2 regions of the Paenibacillus sp. Y568 genome follow, and region 1 is predicted to be linked to the other one. Evidence: riboswitches for the same ligand, from Rfam matches in the RefSeq annotation. Region 1 holds a riboswitch; the other holds the start of a gene.
The links. A riboswitch is a leader RNA that binds a small molecule or an ion and turns the genes downstream of it on or off. The one in region 1 is predicted to bind cyclic di-AMP.
Positions count from the first base shown of each region.

Region 2: another riboswitch for cyclic di-AMP. It lies ahead of AC1D7X_RS22295 (resuscitation-promoting factor); the one in region 1 lies ahead of AC1D7X_RS13015 (3D domain-containing protein).

Region 1 is NZ_JCAIUM010000008.1:79,049-86,777, reverse strand. Features, by position in the region: gene AC1D7X_RS13030 (M20 family metallopeptidase) at 68-1,240, opposite strand; gene AC1D7X_RS13025 (ABC transporter substrate-binding protein/permease) at 1,464-2,933, shown strand; gene AC1D7X_RS13020 (amino acid ABC transporter ATP-binding protein) at 2,920-3,642, shown strand; cyclic di-AMP (ydaO/yuaA leader) riboswitch at 3,807-3,982, shown strand; gene AC1D7X_RS13015 (3D domain-containing protein) at 3,994-4,638, shown strand; gene AC1D7X_RS13010 (YveK family protein) at 4,886-5,644, shown strand; gene AC1D7X_RS13005 (CpsD/CapB family tyrosine-protein kinase) at 5,592-6,299, shown strand; gene AC1D7X_RS13000 (oligosaccharide flippase family protein) at 6,306-7,541, shown strand; gene AC1D7X_RS12995 (O-antigen ligase family protein) at 7,573-7,729, shown strand, end outside.
Region 2 is NZ_JCAIUM010000021.1:45,840-53,568, forward strand. Features, by position in the region: gene rsmA (16S rRNA (adenine(1518)-N(6)/adenine(1519)-N(6))-dimethyltransferase RsmA) at 1-870, opposite strand, end outside; gene rnmV (ribonuclease M5) at 875-1,417, opposite strand; gene AC1D7X_RS22295 (resuscitation-promoting factor) at 1,538-2,704, opposite strand; cyclic di-AMP (ydaO/yuaA leader) riboswitch at 2,977-3,194, opposite strand; gene AC1D7X_RS22300 (TatD family hydrolase) at 3,396-4,166, opposite strand; gene AC1D7X_RS22305 (HD domain-containing protein) at 4,208-5,494, opposite strand; gene AC1D7X_RS22310 (AbrB/MazE/SpoVT family DNA-binding domain-containing protein) at 5,793-6,047, shown strand; gene rsmI (16S rRNA (cytidine(1402)-2'-O)-methyltransferase) at 6,177-7,061, opposite strand; gene AC1D7X_RS22320 (tRNA1(Val) (adenine(37)-N6)-methyltransferase) at 7,065-7,729, opposite strand, start outside.

The sequences.
Region 1 (7,729 bases):
TATTTTTTTGATAAGTTGGCTACCTCATCAAAAGATTTTCAATTTACGGTTTACCCTAAAAATTTAACTATTGTTGTCTTTGTTGGAACTCCGATTGAATCTGTGCAAGTAACTCTGGCTGGGTGATAACGTCATATGCTGTTCCTGCTAATGCCTTCGCAGCTAGAATCATGCCATCTAATGCCAGATCTTCCATAGCAAGATCACGGAATTCTGGCGTATGAAGCATGTGTTTCTCATTAATAATCTTAATATAAGGATGAATAGATGGACAGCATAAGGATACATTACCTAAATCCATGGAGCCGTGATCATCACCTGTTTGGATGTCCTCTTGGTTAATTCCCAATGCTACTAGGTTGGACGTAAATGTATCAGACAGGTGCTCGTTTGTAATCATTTCATCATAGGATGTTTCATAATTTGAAATGTTTACACGACAGCCTGTTTGTAGTGCCGCACCCTGTGCTATTTGTTGCACGCGATCTGTTAAGATGTTCAGTTCTTTACGTGTAGCTGCACGAACGTAGAATTGAGCAGAAGCATAGTCTGGAATGATGTTAGCAGCTTGTCCTCCATGATTAATAATCCCGTGTATACGTACACTGCTTTTCACTTGTTGTCGGAAAGCGTTAACCCCATTAAAAGTTTGAATGACTGCATCAAGGGCATTTACTCCTTCATGTGGACTCGCTGCAGCATGGGATGACTTACCATAAAATTCAAATTGTATAGCATCCATAGCAAGAGATTGTCCTGATTTCTCGAATGCATAAAAAGGATGAGTCATCAACGCCACATCACAATTGTCAAAAAGCCCAGCAGCAGCCATTGGAACTTTTGCACCACGTGTTTCTTCCGCTGGAGTACCAAATACACGAATGGTTCCTCCAATAGTATCAATCACGGATTTAAGACCAACAGCAGCTCCTAGACTCATCATACAGATCAGATGATGACCGCAAGCATGTCCAAGTCCTTGTAGTGCATCATATTCACATAACAAGGCTATGGTAGGACCAGGCTTATTAGATGAATAGGTACCGATGAATGCTGTTTCAATACCGAGTATCGGAGCCTCAACGGTGAATCCGTGATAGGTAAGTTCTTCTTTCAATCGAGCAGAGGCCAGTAATTCTTCATTTCCGAGTTCCGGATTTGCACCGATATATAATGAAATTTCTTTGAAGCGCGAAGCAAATTGATCTATTGTGTTGGAAATCGTGCTTTTAGTACTCATTAGGGCAACTCCTCTGTGTGTATGAAGATTTAACAATGCTCTATATTATAACATGAATTTTTTTGTAGAGTCTATGCATCAGAATTGTATGATTTTGTATCAAAATGTTAGGAAAACCTTGGTTGCCAATGGAATGTCATTGCATAATCATGCATTTTGACTTATGATGGTTCATGTTCTGTATAAATATTATAAGTGTAAAAAAGTAAGGGGAGAAAGAAAGTTGAAGAAAATAACTCGTATGATTGTTTTTCTACTAAGCACTATCATCTTGATAACAGCGGGTTTTCACACGACACAAATGGTTAGCGCCGAAGAGGGAACAGCTAAAAAGTTGGTTCTGGGCACAAGCGCTGAGTTTGCACCGTATGAATTCCACAAAACAATAGATGGGCAAGACCAAATTGTTGGTTTCGATATATCTATAGCTAAACGGATTGCAGAAGATATGGGAGCCGAGTTAGTTATTGAGGATATGGCATTTGATAGCCTACTATCTGCGCTACAGAGCGGTAGAGTAGACTTTGTTATCTCAGGAATGACACCAACAGAAGAACGTCGTAGAAGCATCGATTTCTCTGATAACTATTATAAAGCGCAACAGGTTATGATCGTTAGAGCAGAAGATAAAGATAAATATCCAACCATGAAGGATTTTGAGAACGAGAAAATTAGTGTCCAAAAGGGTTCCATTCAAGAAGGAATTGGCCAAAGCATTCCAGGTGCACAACTGACTTCTTTGGATAAAATCCCAGATATCATATTACAGCTTCAGACGAAACGTGTTAATGCTGTTATTGTAGAAGACACGGTAGCTCAAGGTTATCTTGACTCAGAGATGGTTCTATCCGAAGCTGTCCCAGATAATTCTGAGTCCCAAGCAGCCATTGGTATTAAGAAGGGGAATGTTGAGCTTCTGAATGCCGTTAATGAATCGCTTGCTCGCATGAAGAGTGAAGGTGCTATTGATGAAATGGTTAAAGAAGCAAGTCTATTAGCAGCAGGTAACGCGGATCTGAAAGAGGATTCAGGAAATATTTTTACTACGGCTTGGGAATATCGTAGCTACTATGCAAAAGGGATCGGATATACCCTCTTATTATCCGCACTAGGAGTATTATTTGGTTTCATTATTGGATTATTCATTTCTTTATTACGGATGACAAATATTCGAATTGTGAAGTGGTTAGGAACAGCATATGTAGAGATATTGCGTGGTACTCCTATGCTTGTGCAGCTCATGATCATTCATTACGGACTAGCTTTAACGTTAGGGATTAACTTTTCACCGCTACAGTCCGGTATTATCACATTATCCATCAATAGTTCTGCTTATCTAGCTGAGATATTTAGAGCAGGGATTCAAGGTGTGGATCGAGGACAGATGGAAGCTGCTCGGTCACTTGGAATGCGACGTGGAACGGCGATGCGTCATATTATTTTGCCTCAAGCATTTAAAGCTGTTCTTCCAGCGATCGGTAACGAATTCATTACCATTATTAAAGAATCATCGATCATCTCGGTTATTGGGATGGTAGATATTATGTACCAAGCAGGTGTAGTTAAGAACATAACGTATCAAGGTCTTAGCCCATTCATTATTGCTGCGGCCATTTATTTTGTACTGACATTTACTTTATCTAAGATTCTGAATCGCGTTGAAAGGAAGTTGAGTGCTAGTGATAACCGTTAAAGATCTTCATAAATCATATGGAAAAGTAGACATTCTCAAGGGGATCGATTTGTTCGTCAATAAAGGTGAAGTCGTCGTTGTCATTGGTCCTTCTGGTTCTGGTAAAAGTACCTTACTTCGTTGTCTAAATCTACTTGAGCAACCGACATCTGGTGAGATTCTGTTCGAAGGGGAGTCTATTACGGCTCCGAATCATGATATCAATGCAACGCGTGAAAAAATGGGAATGGTGTTCCAGAACTTTAACCTTTTTCCACATAAAACCGTGGGCCAAAATATTACGATAGCCCCACTTACGGTTAAAAAGCAGTCTGCAGCTGAAGCTGATCTCATTTCTGAGAACCTTTTGCAAACCGTCGGCTTGTCGGACAAAAAGGATGTATACCCTAATCAACTATCAGGTGGACAGAAACAGCGTATAGCGATTGCACGCGCACTGGCGATGCAACCTCACGTCATGTTGTTTGATGAGCCAACTTCGGCACTAGATCCTGAAATGGTAGGCGAGGTTCTCGAAGTTATGAAGAAACTTGCTTTCGAAGGCATGACAATGGTTATTGTGACCCATGAAATGGGATTCGCACGTGAAGTTGGGGATCGGATTCTGTTCATAGACGAAGGTCGCATTTCGGAGCAAGGTTCACCTGAAGAGGTATTTGGTAACCCTAAGAACATGCGGACCAAGGAATTTCTTAGTAAAGTATTGTAAAGGTAGACTTGATCTAAACTCCTAAATTAAGTTGAGAATAAGCAGGCGTAAAAATGACATATTCGTCATTTTTACACCTGTTTTTTCGTGCGAAAAAACGCGAATTTCTGTTGTTAAAGCACTATTGTAAATTATTACATATTTCCTGGTTACAAAATTGTGATATATTTGTTGAGCCAAAACTTTCGAAGAGAAAGTGTGGGGGATGTAATAGGCGTGTACAAGAACAACTGGTAGCCGTTCTTCGCACCTTGGGGTGAATCGCATAAATTCGTGTGCGTAGGGTTGACTCCCAATCCGAATCCGACAGCTAACTTCGCAGGCGTTAAAAACAAGGAGGAACATAACACAATGAAATTCAGAAAAATGAAAATGATGGTAGCGGCGATGGGTGTCGCATTGGTCGTTCAAAATACACCGATTCATGCTGATGCTGTACATATCACCAAAGACGGAGACACGTTTTACAAACTATCTCAACAATATGGTGTAAATCTTGATAAATTGATCAATGCCAATCCGAATGTTAAAGCAAACAATATTAATGTTGGGATTAAATTAACTATACCGACGGTGAAGAACACAGCATCCGCTGCACCTGCGAAATCGGCAGATTCTAACCTAGTCGTATCATCAGATCAGAAGGTAGTAGAAGCTTGGGGTAAGACCTTTAACTATAGTAAAACATTAAATGTTAAAGCGTCTGCTTACTCAGCCGCTGCAAGTGAAAATGGTAAATGGGGAGCCGTTGATTATTTCGGAAATCCACTTAAACTAGGTACGATCGCAGTAGATCCTAATGTTATTCCTATGGGAACGAAAGTATTGGTTACTGGACATGATTTCAATGGTCTTCCTAGTGATGCCTTTATTGCTACAGCAACCGACGCAGGTTCTGCTATAAAGGGTAATCGAATTGATATATTTATTCCTGGAAGCCAGAAAAGCGTAAGTACATTCGGTTTTCAACAAATTAAATTGTTTGTAATTAAATAGTTTGTTGTAGAGATTAAGATAAGAACAAAAGATCGAGAGCCAGAAATATCTGGTTCTCGGTCTTTTGTTTATTTGGGATTACTATCTTGGTAAAAGGGAGATAGAGTTGTCCTTTTTCTAGTATAATCCTGATATTAAAAAAGTTTTCATCATGCTTTGGACATATGTTGGGAGGAAGAGAATATGAATATACAATCATATTTTTATAGAGGATAGAAATACATTAACTAGTTAGGAGAAATAATCGATGGAGTTCGAACTAGGGAGCATTTTGAAACTAGTGAAACGCAGGTTGTTGTTTATCATTGTGTTATGTATCACTGCGATGGGACTCGCCAGTTTCGTCAGCTATTATGTGTTGAAACCGAAATACGAGGCAACAGCGTCTATTCTTATTCAGGGGGACAGGCAAGAGAAAGCAATTAATGACATCATGGCAGGACAAAAGCTGGTAACAACTTACGGGGAGATCATCCGAAGCAGTAGGATAGCGGAAGAAGTCGTTAGAAGGCTCGAATTAAAGATGACACCGGAAAAACTGCTCGAACATGTCAAGACAAGAACCAATAGTGAGTCACTGTTAACAACCGTTATTGTGACGGACTCGAACGCACAACAGGCAACGGATATCGCGAATGGTTTCGGGGAGGCATTCAACGGGAATATACAATCCATTATGGGGGTAGAGAATGTTGTACTTCTCGACCGGGCGAAGGTTCCTACCGAGGCTATATCGCCTAAGCCACTATTCAATTTGGTGGTCGCATTTGGACTAGCGCTGATTGCCGGGATCGCCATTTCTATTTTAAAGGAATTGATGGATAAGACCGTGAACAGCGCCAAAGACATTCAGCTTGATCTGCAACTTCCTCTTCTAGGTACGGTGGGTAAATTGAAGTTACGTAAACGGCGGGTACGGACGAAAGCTAAATCAGTTGAAGGAGTTATTAGACATGAAGAAGAGAGTGCCAAAGCTATATTGCCTGGAACAACCGAAATCAGCTAATGCATCTATTTTTCGAACTATTCGATCCAATATTCGCTATACCCGAGTAGGTGGAGAAATTCGGTCGTTATTAGTCACAAGCTCTCTTCCAGAGGAAGGGAAGTCGACATTGGCCATGAACCTAGCTATATCGATGGCAGAGACCGGTAGGTCTGTGTTACTGATGGATGGGGACCTGCGTACGCCAACCGTACATAAGGCATTTGATCTTCCCAATTCGGTTGGGTTGAGCAGCATTCTGGTTGATCAAACTCGGCTGGAAGATTGCATTCATTCTATAAAATATTCAAGGGGACTTTCTGTGCTGACTTCTGGGCCTATCTCACCAGATCCGGCTGAATTACTGGGCTCCGAGGGGATGAAGGATTTATTTGCGGAGCTGAGCGAGCGGTGGGATACAATCGTCATCGACTCTTCATCTGTGCTAATCCCATTCTCGGATGCACTGACTTTGGCCAGGATGGCTGAGGGGGTACTGCTTGTTGTGAAATCTGGAAAAGTGTTGCTGAAGCACACGAGTTCTGCCAAACAGTTGCTTGAGCAACAAGGGGCTCATGTACTGGGAGCAGTGTTGAATCAGCGGAAAAGCAGTAGGCGTGAGAAGATCCGAAGTGAGGATTTTGCCGATTGGGCTTCATCTTCGGGAATGGTGTGATGTATCATGTCATTTGCCTCTCTTCGTTATTTATTCGGAAACATCACTTACGCAGGTGCTCAGTTCATCATTGTGATACTACTCAATAAATTCGGATCACCGGAAATCGTTGGGCAATATTCGCTTGGACTTGCGGTTACTGCACCCATCTTCATGTTGTCACATCTGCATCTTCGATCAGTCTTGATCGTGGACACATCTGGGAAATACGTCTTTGGGGATTTTATCGGCCTTCGGTTAGTAACGACCGCAGTTGCATTCACATTTACAGCAGGCTTTATCATCGTAAGTAGTTTTGACTGGAACACAGTACTTGTTATTTTCTTCATCAGCTTGTATAGGATCGTTGAATCCGTCAGTGATATCTTATTAGGTATCGTTCAAAAGCAAGAGAGGCTGGATCAAATCTCGATCTCAAGAGCTGCTAAAGGATTGTCTTCCATACTTATCTTCACATTCGTATTCATCCCTACACAGAGTCTCAATCTAGCTTTAATAGTTATGATCATCGGATGGCTGGCTATAACGATTGGATATGATGCTCGCAAAGCAAGAGCGCTTACAACCCTTATTCCAATTTTCAATAAGAGTAGTCTGTGGCAGTTGCTGATCGTCAGTTCGCCGCTTGGTGTTGTGTTGGCGCTGATGTCGCTTAATACGAATATTCCACTATACGCGATTTCTTACTTTAAAGGGGAATACGACTTAGGTATATACGCTTCGCTCTCCTACATGATCGTGGCATGCAATGTGGTAGTTACGGCATTGGGAGAAGCCATCACACCACGTCTTGCACGCTGGCACGCTGGTGGGATGCATCAGGAATTTAATTCTTTACTCCGTCGAATGATAGCGGTGGGCGTTGGGATAAGTGCAATTGCATGTGTCATCGGTTGGATGTTTGGGCAGCAACTTCTAACCTTGGTATACAGTCCTGATGTGGCACAAGAGATAGGGTTATTTCGTTGGTTACTCGTCTCTACCTTGTTAGTGTTTGTTTCGTCCTACCTTTGGTATGCCATTACTGCAACCGGGAAGTACAAAGCGCAGATTCCATTGTTTCTGTGCACAGTGATAACGAATGGGCTGGCCTGTCTTGTATTCGTACCCAAATTCGGGATGATAGGCGCTGCGATAGGAGCAAGCTTGGGATTATTCGTACAGATGGTTGGCAGCGTGATCGTACTATCTTATGTGATCGGTCAGGCAAAGAAACAAGTACAACGGGAAGTGGTTACATAGAGCTGTTTCCCATAGGAAAGTAGGGGGTTGTATGGCGTCTGCATCCGTTGTAGAGAGAACAATTAATAAAAAAGATACATTACACAACCCCTACACGATGAGCAAATTATTTCAGTTTGCGGTTATGGGTTACATCATATGCCTTCCCGCACAATTTGATATCGGAGGAGCATTCCGACTCGCACCGT
Region 2 (7,729 bases), on a different contig from region 1:
CTCAAGCAATATATTACTAAGCGTTGCAAATTCCTGAAGACTGAGTGTTTCACCACGACGGGAAGGCTCGATACCTGCTTGGATCAACAAGGAATCAATACGTTCGCGCCCTCCTGTTGGAGAGAATCGGCTCTTCAGGTTATTAGAAATAGTTTTCCGACGCTGGGCAAATGATGAATGTACCACATCAAAGAAATGCAGTTCATCCTTTGCATCCACCGGTGGGTGTTCCCGAACCGTAAGACGAATGACGGCAGAATCCACATTCGGTTGGGGTATAAACACAGTGTTCGGCACAGTACAGATCAACTTTGGTTCACTATAATATTGAACAGCAATGCTAAGGCTACCGTAATCCTTGCTTCCTGGTGAGGCTGCCATACGTATAGCAACTTCTTTTTGAATCATGACAACAATATGCTCAAGTGGGAGTTTACCTTCCAGAAGTTTCATCAAGATAGGTGTCGTAACGTAATAGGGTAGATTAGCTACTACGCTGACCTTAGATACATCTTTAAAGTTCCGCTCAAACAAATCAGGCAAGTCTACTTCGAGTACATCCGCTTGTTCTACCTGAACATGTTCATAAGGCTCCAACACTTCTTCTAATATTGGAATAAGACGTCTGTCAATCTCCACTGCTGTTACCGTACCTGCTGTTTGTGCCAACCTCTCAGTAAGTGCACCGATCCCTGGGCCAATCTCTAGAGCCCCTTTTGTGGGATCCAACTCAGCTGCATCCACAATTTTGTCTAAAATATTCTGATCAATCAGAAAGTTCTGACCTAGACTCTTCTTAAAAGAAAAACCATGACGTCTGATGATATCCTTCGTTCGCCTTGGTGTAGCAATATTGTCTAACTCATTCATATTCTTAACCTCCCTCTTCAATTTGGGCGAGGGCACTCACGAATTCATCACGCGTAATTTGAAATATAGCGAGACGCTTCAGGAACTGCTTGCCGTTACAATACCCAATTCCAAGAATGTTACCCATAGCCATTCTACGAGCAGCTGCATCAGGGTGCACCATCAGACCTGCTTGTACAAGGTCCTCCAGGTCTATCAGGCTCTCCACCCCTTCATAGGACGTATGAACCCGTGCTAATGCATGACGGATCGCTTCTGGCGATGCATTCTCTACACCAATATCACCTTTACGCGTGGCATCAACCTCGGGAATGAACGCATGCTTACATCCCTGCACACGAGATGCAATAATTTTGCGAATCCGCTCACCGGCGTGATCAGGATCGGTAAATATAATAACACCTCTACGTTCTTGTGCTAGGGCAATACGCCGTATCGTACGTGCATTAATTGCTGAACCGCCTGTTTCGATTGTGTCCGCTTCTACAGCCCTCTTAATGGCCGTAGTATCATCGCGACCTTCCACGACAATGATTTCTTTAATCATGATGATTCTTCCCTTCAAAATCCAGTATAACAACAAAAAGAAGAGGAGTTATCCTCTTCTTTAACATGACATCCATATGACCCTAATAGTATAGCATTATAACACCATTGTAAAACGTGTTTAGTTCAATTCCGGCTTGATCGGTCCAATCACATATACCGTTTTTCCGGACTTTCTTCCGAAATTACGTGCATTCTGTAAGGAATCATAATACACGTCAATTTTGTTCCCTTTTATAGCGCCGCCTGTATCTTCTGCACGACGGAAGCCAATACCTTCAATATACACCCACCACCCAATAGGGATAACTTTAGGGTCAACCGCAATGGTGCGCCCTTCTGTAACGCGTGTACCCGAAGCTGTCTTCGTACCTATTCCTGGTTCTTCAGAAGAATAGGCAGTCATAGAAACATTCTTAAGGACTTTCTTATATGTGAAATCGACTCCAGCCTTACTAGTCTTGTTATTCTGACTCACCTTTGTAACAGGGCTCTTCTTGCTGGTTTCTTTCTTAACTACTTTTGGGGATGCTATTACGACTGGCTTAGGTGCTTCTACCTTTGTACCTACAGCAATAACCTTATCTTGCCTGGTACTCCGCACTTCTTTACCAACTACCTTCATCGAGACAAACTGACCATCTTGAAATATCTTCTCGACATGATGGACAATGGCACCTGGCTGTCCATTTTGAACCACCTTAACATTTCCTTTTAGAATCGTAGGGTCTGAAGTCTTGATCACCTGAAAGGGGACTTCCTCTACGCGATCTACAATCTGTTTGTTAATCCGGACAACCTTGATATCCAATTGATTGGTAACTTTAGTTGTCAGTGCAGGAAATACCTTATCCGATTCGTTGAGAGAAACACCCATTTCCCGAATAGCCTCTTTCACCGAACCCTGCGTTGTAAGTATGGGATGGGATTTACCATCAACGGTAACATTAATTTTACTTGCCCGTTGAATTTGAACCTTATCCCCATCTTTAATTGTACCGTTCAATGCCATGGACACCTTATCTTTGGGTCCTAGTATGATGGCTTCTTCCTCAAGCATTTCTCGCAACAACGTATGATTTGTCTCAATGGCTTTAACCTGACCGTCTACCGACACATATACTTGTTTACGCGTTTGAATGCTGATTAATAAAAGAGCCATCAGGGTAATTGCAATTAAAACAATAGCTACAACAGAAATATTACGTACATATTCATGCTTCCAACGCGTTGCGTAAGTCATGCTGGATGATGATGAATCATGGGTTTCTTCATTCAAAATGCCCACTTTCCGATCCTCCTTCATAGCCTCGCCGTCTATGTAACCATATATGTAATCTGCGATTGACGTGACTATTTTAAATTTTTACAGGATACTTAACCACAAGTGTATCCTGCATCCTGTACCAGTCTGCTCGTGATGATTGTCACCCCCTGTTAAACAAGAGTATGATGACAATATTGTCTTTATTCAAAAATAAAAGAAGCCATAAGAAAGAGTTAGAGGAACTCTTTCGTGGCTTCCCGATCATGAATAGACGGAATTTGCATACACGAGGTTGCCTCTCTTCATAACGCTTACGAGGTTAGCTGTCGGGTTTGGACGAAAGAGAGCCGCCCGATCTTAGGTCTACCGCTCATGGCGGATGCCCTTGAATTCACCCCAAAGATCCAATAAAAGAAATCAAATACGTCATCCACCTGATATTTCATCAGTTTTTCTGCTCGTATTGGTTCCCCCGTTCTCCACACAATTGGAGATTTAGCGAGACTGGTTCAGGAAAATAATAAGCAATCAAAAAACGATCTACTCTTATCACTGAAAAGATAATATCGTGTTTTCATGCAAGTTGTAAAGCACTAATCAACCACAAAAATACGAATAAATAGTTAAAATATTGTAATATTATCGCTTTATATCATCATAAAACAAGTATTAGTCGCTTATTCTTCCTCTTTTGCTACATTTCCTCTCGTTTTTAACAAATCCCAAATAGTGACAGTGCATTTTGGGTAGTTATTTGGGCTAATTCTTCAATGTCAACCCCTTTAATCTGAGCAGCCGCTTCTGCCACTAACCTAACATGAGCAGACTCATTTCTCTTCCCACGATAAGGATGGGGAGTAAGATATGGGGAGTCTGTTTCGATCAATAATCGATCCATTGGAACCTGGGCTAATACCTCTTTTGGTTGCTTCGCATTTTTAAATGTGATGGGCCCACCAAATGATAAATGAAATCCCATATCAAGACACATTTTTGCCGTTTCCCAACTGCCTGAGTAGGAGTGCATCACCCCACCAACCTCGTGTGCTTTTTCCTCTCGTAAAATTCTTACCACATCTTCATGTGCATCTCTATTATGAATGACAATAGGCATGTTAATCTCACGAGCAAGTCCAATTTGCTGGCGTAGTACTTGTTGTTGAATATCTTTAGGTGAGGTATCCCAATAATAATCAAGTCCAATTTCACCAATGGCTACAACTTTCTCATGTTTACACAGGGACGCGATCCATTCCAGATCCCCTTCTTTCATCGTAATGGCATCTTGTGGATGCCATCCTACAGCAGCATAGATAAAATCATATTTCTCAGCTAGTGCCATTGTCGTCGGGATTGTCTCCCGATTAAAGCCAACATTTATCATTTTACCTACGCCATTTTTAACTGCACGTGCAATAACCTCTTCGCGGTCCTCGTCGAATTGCGGTGCGTCAAGATGAGTATGTGTGTCGAACAACATCATGGTATAACCCCCTCTTAATCTGGACAAACTCAAGCCTTTTATCAATAATCTTCAAAAATATGGGCAATAGAAGGAGAAAATAGCGATAAAGCCGCCTTCAACTTCTGTTCAGGATAATATAGGTGACATTTACCGCGATGTAGACCACTAATAGATCTTACAATTTCTGACACTTCAGAAATTTCTTTTAATTTTTCTTGTCGATCCAACAATAAAATATGTTTCTGACTCACTCCATCACTAGGATGAAATATATCGTAGGGAAGATCACTTGGGAAATCAATAACAAAGTCATAATTCGGATCTAAACCTGCTTGTATAAATGCCTGTCGAATCTCTTGAATCATGTCATTATTATCCGAATCTAATTCTACATATTTATACAGTCTACGATGCATGAATCGTTCACAGAGCTCACTTAGTATAGGATCCTGCTCCGTCACCCACTGCATAAATACAGTCAGAATGAGAGCCTCATCTAATTTCAAATATTGCTCAACATTCAATTTATCTTCAAATAAGTATATCAATGGCTTCATCATAAACTCAAATTTATATCCATTATTATATAATTCTTTTGCACGTCGAATGATTAAACGTAATACAATTTCTGAACTTCTTGTCACGGGATGAAAATACACTTGCCAGTACATTTGGTATCTTGACATAAGATAATCTTCAACAGCATGCATTCCAGATTCCTTCACCACGATTCGTTCATGATGGGGTCTCAGCATTCTGATAATCCGATCGATATCAATCGTACCGTAATTTACTCCAGTATAGTATGCGTCACGAAGCAGATAATCCATTCGGTCAGCATCAAGTGGACTAGATATGAGATTTACTACAATGGGTTTATCATAAGTTTTTGCAATGACTGAAGCAACCTTTGTCGGTAACTCAGGATCTACCTCAAATAGAATATTATTTATTTCTGTATCACCTAGAACGATGCGACATGTCCAATCCTCATGATTCATATCGAAGGCTTCTTCTATAGAGTGGGAAAAGGGACCATGTCCAACATCATGTAGCAAAGCAGCGCAAAGGGTTAGTAATTTCTCCTCTTTAGGCCATTCTGTATATTCATTTCTCTCAAATGATGAAATGATTTGCCTTGTAATTTCATAGACTCCTAATGAATGTGAGAAACGACTGTGTTCAGCTCCATGAAAAGTGAAAAAGGATGTTCCCAATTGACGTATACGGCGTAGTCGTTGAAACTCAGGCGTATTAATCAACCGCCAGATTGTCACATCTTGCACATAAATGTAATTATGAACTGGATCTTTGAATACCTTTTCTTCATTTAGAGGACACATCATAACATTTTGCCACTCCTTTGTGGGATACATCATTTAAAGGAAACGTTGAACAATGTCGAACTATGTACTATTTTGTTCATTTATGAATGGTTAAATCGACAACTGATGTAATCATTTAATACCCTTATCTTAACCCTTTTATCTTATATATCAACACTTTTTCAATATTTCAACGTCAATTTATTAAAATTTATAGGTTGACTAATTTGGGAAAGGTTGGTATTGTAATATCATTAAAACAAGAATGTTGTCGAATCGTGACATTTAGGATGAGCAATTGAGAGGAGCAAATATAATTATGATGAAATCAACAGGAATTGTAAGAAAAGTAGATGAACTTGGACGGGTTGTTATTCCGATTGAATTGCGTCGTACTCTAGGTATAGGAGAAAAAGACGCTTTAGAAATCTACGTTGATGGAGAGCGTATCATGCTTAAGAAGTATGAACCAGCTTGTATCTTCTGTGGTAATGCAGAAAACGTAATATATTTCAAAGGTAAAATTGTTTGCAACGAATGTATTTCCGAAATTCCTGTACCTGTGACAATTTAATAAAAATAGGTTATAATAGAAATAATTAATTTAGTAATTCAAACCTTTTTCATATCTCCTTAATGTCTTCCTAGCTTTGACTCAAAGCTTATGGAAGACATTTTTTTTGTTTATTTCTATAACATGATTTTAAAGCAATGAATTATAAATATCCCGCTTAGAAACGCCACGATCATTAGCTGTTTTTTTCATCGCATCTTTTTTTGAATCGCCCATTTTTTCGTAATGATTCACATGTTCCTCTATAGATAACTCCTGCCACCATGCTTCTCTCTGTGTCTTCTCTTCTTCCTGACTGGCACCTTCTACAACGATGACATATTCTCCAATAGGTGAATGTTCATCTAACCATACCAAGCAATCCTCAATACTACCCCGAACAATCTCTTCATACCTCTTAGTCAATTCACGAGCAAGAACGACCTGACGATTACCTAGTCCATCTAGAAGGTATCCCAATGTCTTTACAATACGGTGTGGAGACTCATAGAATAACAAGGTTCCTTGTCCATACTGGAGAGAAGACAGCACCATCTGAATATCCTTGCGGTCACGAGGTAGGAATCCAGCAAAAGTGAACCGCTCCGTAGATAATCCAGATACAATTAATGCCGATAGTGCAGCATTAGCCCCCGGAATAGGAATGACCGGAATTCCTTCAGCAATGGCTAACTTCACCAGGTCTGATCCTGGGTCAGAAATGGCCGGAAGACCTGCATCACTGACCAAGGCTAAATTTTTTCCTTCTATTATATACCGAATTAATTCAGGGCCACTCGCGGCCTTATTGTGCTCATGATAACTAAAGAATAATTGTGGTGTTATTTCAAAATGAGTTAATAATTTTCGTGTCTGACGTGTATCTTCAGCTGCAATAATATCGCATTCTTTTAATATTCTAATCGCACGAAACGTGATGTCCTCTAAATTACCTATCGGTGTGCCTACAAGGTATAATGCACCACACGTCCGTGAATCTTCCCCTTGAAAGCTACTTTGCTTGTGTACACTCATATGTCACCCTCTTTTGATCTCATTTGATCCATAGTAAATATCTATTAGCTCCTGGCAATAGTCATTTTGCTCATTATAAACAATCAGTGGAGGGAGAATTCGAACTTCTGGCTTCCCATCTCGTAATGCCTCAATTAATACCATGTTAGCCTCGGAATGTGCACGAGAATGAACAAAACGAATTCGCTTCGGTTCCAGTCTATTCTCCCTCATTAATGTAATTAGTTCACCCAATCGCTGAGGTTTATGCACCATATTCACTTTTCCACCTGTTCGCACTAGACGAGAGCAAGCTTGTATGACCTCCTCAAGCGTACAATGAATCTCATGACGGGCTATCGCTTGATGTTCATTTAGCTTAATATCGCTGCCATTCATCGGCATATAAGGTGGGTTCACTGTAATTGCATCATATACACCATGGCCCGTTTCCTTATATAGCTCACGTAGATCTCCTTCTCTGATTACAATGGAATCGTCTAATCCATTAAGTTGTACGCTGCGACGAGCCATATTAGCCAATCTTGGTTGAATTTCAATACCTTCTATAGAAGCTTGGGTTCGGGAACTTAACAATAGAGGAATAACCCCATTCCCGGTACATAAATCTAATATACGTCCTTTTGGCGGAACGCTTGCGAAACGGGCTAACAGAACGGCATCCATCG